Regions from separate parts of the Streptomyces sp. LN549 genome, predicted to be linked through region 2. Evidence: riboswitches for the same ligand, from Rfam matches in the RefSeq annotation. Region 2 holds a riboswitch; the other holds the start of a gene.

Region 1 (2,383 bases), 820 kb from region 2:
CCGCCGGGCTCCGCGATGCACGTCACGCCGTGGCGCTGGGCATGGTCGACGTTGTCCCGGAAGGGCAGCGAGCCGTCCGACACGAAGGAGACCCCCGTCAGCCGGCCGAGCCATTCGGTGCGCAGCGCCGCGTCCAGCTCGGGCGGTTCGCTGCCGAGTGCGTCCCGGCAGCGGTCCCGCTCGTCGGCGGTCAGGTCACCCTCGACGAGCCGGATCTGCCAGTTGATCCGCTCCTGACGGCGGATGCCCGTACGGAAGGCGAGGTCACGCACCAGCGGGTGCCTGCGCAGCCACCAGGTGTCCGTCTTGGCTCCGGCCAGCCGGGTGCAGTCCACGCGGGACTGCTGACCCGCACCGATACCGAGGGCCATGCCGTCCTTGAGGTAGCACACCGCGTTGGACTGGGTACGGCGCAGCACCACGAGCCCGAGCAGCAGGTCCCGGCGGGAGGCGGCCGGCACCTCGCCGGACACGACATCCGCGAGCACTTCGTCCGAGACGGGCACGGGATCGCGCTCCTGGGACAGCCGGAGGCCGAAGACCTCACGGGACTCGGCGGCGGGGGCGGTGAAGCCCGGGTCGGCCTCCATGACGAGGAAGGTGCCGTTCTTCTTCCGGCTCAGCGCGTCGGCCACGCCCGGCGCGTACCCGGGCGCGACGATCCCGTCGCAGACGACCCGGCCGAGCAGCTTGGCCAGTTCGGCGTCGATCTCGTGCGAGACGGCGGCGAAGTCCCCGTACGACGACTTGGGGTCGCCGTCCCGGGCCCGCAGATAGGCGCTGGTCAGCGGTCCGACAGTGGCGGGATCGACGCCGTGCATGCGGGCGACGGCCTCGTCCACCGGACCGGCCAGTGCCGCCCCGGCGGGCGAGACGTGCTTGAACGAGGTCGCGGCCGGCACGCCGAGCACGGCTGCCGCCTCGCGGACGAGCTGCCAGGCGTTCAGGGCGTCCAGCCAGTTGATGTAGGACGGGACGCCGTTGAGCACCCTCAGTGGTGGGCGCCCCGGGTGCACGGGAGCCGCTTCGGCGGCGGTCTGCTGGGGGTTCATTCCGTAACGCATGCGCACTGGGCACTCCTGGTCGGACGGGCCGACGGAGCGCCCAGGCGGTCGGCGGCTCCTCCGCGGAGGGTCGCTCCCCGGTGGTGATCCACCCTCGCCAGTCACGACGGTGTGATCCTAGGGAACCTGGCGCGGCGCCGCCAACTCCCCTGCCAGTGCTCGGTGATGTGCCCGTGGCCGGGCTCCGGCACCCGGCCGGCGCGGCCGAGCAGCCGGGGGCCGGCCATGCCCGGGTCCGGCCGCCGTGGCCGGACCCGGGCATGCGGGGCGTTCAGTGCGGTGCGGCCTCGTTCACGAGCTGCTTCAGCGCGATGTTGAGCTGGAGGACGTTGACACGTGGTTCGCCGGCGAAGCCGAGGATGCGGCCGTCGGTGTGCCGGCCGACGAGCTTGGCGACCTGGGCGGTGTCGAGGTGGTTGCGGGCGGCGACGCGGTTGACCTGGAGGTCGGCGTAGGCCGGGGAGATGTCGGGGTCGAGGCCGGAGCCGGAGGAGGTGACGGCGTCGGCGGGGACCTGGGAGGGGTGGACGGGGTGGCCGGGGACGGAGTTGTCCTTGACGACGGCGGCCTTGGCGGCGGTGACCCAGTCGATGAGTTCCTCGTTGTCGCCGGAGCGGTTGGTCGCGCCGGAGAGGATCAGGGAGTACTGGGTGTTGACGCTGTTGGTGCCGAGGCCGTTGGAGGGGCGGGGCTGGAACCACTTGAGGTCGGGGGCCGCGGTCTCCTGGCCTTTCTTGAGGGGGAGGTCGTAGCGCTGGCCGATGAGTTCGGAGCCGACGACCTTGCCGTTCGCCGTGATCTCGGAGCCGTTGGCGCGTCCGGGCATGAGTCCCTGGGCGACGCCGGTGACGGCGAGCGGGTAGATGACGCCGCAGACCAGGGTGAGGACGAGCAGGGCGCGCAGTCCTGCCCAGAGCAGTCGGGCGGAGTTTCCTACGGAGTTGTTCATGGCAGGTCAGCCGATTCCGGGGATGAGGGAGATGATCAGGTCGATGATCTTGATGCCGATGAACGGGGCGATCAGGCCGCCGAGTCCGTAGACGCCGAGGTTGCGCCGGAGCATCGAGTCGGCGCCGCTGGGCCGGTAGCGGACGCCCTTGAGGGCGAGCGGCACGAGCGCGACGATGATCAGCGCGTTGAAGATCACGGCGGACAGGATCGCGGACCGCGGTGAGGACAGGTCCATGACGTTGAGCTTGTCCAGGCCCGGGTAGACCACGGCGAACATCGCGGGAATGATCGCGAAGTACTTCGCGACGTCGTTGGCGATGGAGAACGTCGTCAGTGCGCCGCGGGTGATCAGCAGCTGTTTGCCGATC
Region 2 (2,383 bases):
GTTCCTCGCCCAGGATGCGGGCGTTGGTCACGACGTCGTGGGCGTAGGTACGGAAGTCCGGCGTGGCGGCCTCGTTCAGTGCCACGCCGATGGCCGCCGTGGTCTGGTTGTGCGGGCCGCCCTGGAGGCCCGGGAAGACGGCGCGGTCGATGGCGCGGGCGTGTTCGGCCCGGCTCAGCAGCATCGCGCCGCGCGGGCCGCGCAGGGTCTTGTGGGTGGTGGTGGAGACCACGTCCACGTGCGGGGCGGGTGAGGGGTGGGCGCCGCCGGCGATCAGGCCGGCGATGTGGGCGATGTCCGCGACGAGGACCGCGCCCACCTCACGGGCGATCTCGGCGAATCCAGCGAAGTCGATCTCGCGGGGGACGGCGGTGCCGCCGCAGAAGATCAGCTTGGGGCGTTCGGCGAGGGCCAGGTCGCGGACCTCGTCCAGGTCGACGCGGCCGGTGTCGCGCCGCACCCCGTACTGAACGCCGTTGAACCAGGTGCCGGTGGCCGAGACGCCCCAGCCGTGGGTGAGGTGGCCGCCCATGGGAAGCGACATGCCCAGCACGGTGTCACCGGGCTTGAGGAAGGCCAGGTAGACGGCGAGGTTGGCCGGCGAGCCCGAGTAGGGCTGCACGTTGGCGTGGTCCATGTCGAAGAGCGCCTTGGCCCGCTCGGCCGTGAGGGTCTCGACCTGGTCGATGATCTGCTGGCCCTCGTAGTACCGCTTGCCGGGGTAGCCCTCGGAGTACTTGTTCTGGAGCACGGTGCCGGACGCTTCGAGCACGGCTGCGGAGACGTAGTTCTCGCTGGGGATCAGGCGGAGGGTGTCGGCCTGGAGCTGCTCCTCGGCGGCCACCAGTGCGGCGAGCTCGGGATCGGCTGCCGCCAGGGCGGGGTGGCGGGGGTGCGAGGGTGCGGATGTGGTCACGGGGGTCCTCCCGGGTCGGTCGCATGGCTGCGGCGTGGACCCGGATGCCCAGGCGGACGGCTCTCCGGCGATGACGCCCCCGGGCAGGCCCGGGGTGTGCCGCTCCCTCGTGGTCGATTCCACTGAGCACCCCGTCAGGGGGTGCGCGCCAGTCGCAGCGCTTCACAGCCTACTGGGCGGCAGGCCCGGAAGCCCGGAATTCCGGCCTGCCGGGGAGGGCGGCTGCGACAGTCGGCGCTCCGGGCCATCCGGATCTATCGGGAGCCACCCGGCGACAACGCCCGATCTTCGGCCATTCGGCGTGAACTCTCCTCGCCGACAAGCACCTTGGTCGATTCTTGGCAAATACATGCCCCCTGCATGAGGCGTTCCTCGCCAGAGTGGCGCATTACATGTGCACATCATTCGGCGCATGCGCCACACGCGCGACCCACATCGCAGGGGGTTACTTTGAGAATCAGCCGCGCCCGACGACGCGCCGGGCTGAGCATGGCAGCGACACTGCCGCTGCTCGCCGGTGCGCTCGCCCTCGGGATACCCAACGCCAGCGCGGACTCCGCGCCGAGCGGACGGGACGCGCTGCAGGGCACCAAGCCGGCCTGGGCCACCGCCACGGCCGACCAGGGGGCCACGGCCGACAGCGCGAAGGTCGCTGTCCGGGTTCATCTCGCAGGACGGGACGCGAAGGGGCTGGCCGCCTACGCGGCCGCCGTCTCCGACCCGCAGTCGCCGTCGTACGGGAAGTACCTGAGCGCCACGCAGGCACAGGCGCGGTTCGGGGCCACTCAGGACCAGATCGACCGGGTCAGCCAGTGGCTGGAGTCCAGCGGGCTGACCGTCACCGGCGCCAGCCGGCACTACGTCTCGGCCACCGGTGAAGCGGGCCAGGCGGAGAAGGCGTTCAGTACCCAGCTGCGCAACTACCGCAAGGGCAGCCGTACCTACCGCGCTCCGGGCTCCACCGCCTCCGTGCCGGCCGCGCTGAGCGACGCCGTGCTCGCCGTCTCCGGCCTCGACAACGCACCGCACAAGTCGAGTCACGACGAGGTGCTGCCGCCGCCGGACGCGGTGTTCCGCAACTCGGGGCCGTTCTCCTCGTACTTCGGGTCGAAGACCGCCTCCACCCTGCCGAGCGCCTACGGGGCCAAGGTGCCGTACGCGGTCAAGGGGTACACCGGCAAGCAGCTGCGCGCCGCGTACGGGGCCGGCAGCTTCACCGGCAAGGGGGTGACCGTCGCGATCACCGACGCGTACGCCTCCCCCACCATCGCGGAGGACGCCGCCGAGTACGCGAAGCGCAACGGCGACGCGCCCTACCGGCCCGGGCAGCTCAGCCAGGTGCTGCCGGACGACTACACGAAGACCGAGGAGTGCGGGGCCTCCGGCTGGTACGGCGAGGAGACCCTCGACGTCGAGGCCGTGCACGCGGTCGCCCCGGACGCCGGCATCGTCTACGTGGGCGGCGCG

The links. Region 2 has a riboswitch for ZMP and ZTP ahead of glyA (serine hydroxymethyltransferase). Riboswitches for the same ligand answer to the same signal wherever they lie in the genome.
Region 1: linked by a shared signal. The riboswitch ahead of SH922_RS30590 (phosphoribosylaminoimidazolecarboxamide formyltransferase) and the one ahead of glyA (serine hydroxymethyltransferase) in region 2 are both predicted to bind ZMP and ZTP.

The regions. Positions count from the first base shown of each region.
Region 1 is NZ_JAZHRI010000002.1:6,813,472-6,815,854, reverse strand. Features, by position in the region: gene SH922_RS30590 (phosphoribosylaminoimidazolecarboxamide formyltransferase) at 1-1,064, opposite strand, end outside; ZMP/ZTP riboswitch at 1,096-1,179, opposite strand; gene SH922_RS30585 (potassium-transporting ATPase subunit C) at 1,336-2,013, opposite strand; gene kdpB (potassium-transporting ATPase subunit KdpB) at 2,020-2,383, opposite strand, start outside.
Region 2 is NZ_JAZHRI010000002.1:5,993,859-5,996,241, reverse strand. Features, by position in the region: gene glyA (serine hydroxymethyltransferase) at 1-916, opposite strand, end outside; ZMP/ZTP riboswitch at 956-1,082, opposite strand; gene SH922_RS27335 (protease pro-enzyme activation domain-containing protein) at 1,406-2,383, shown strand, end outside.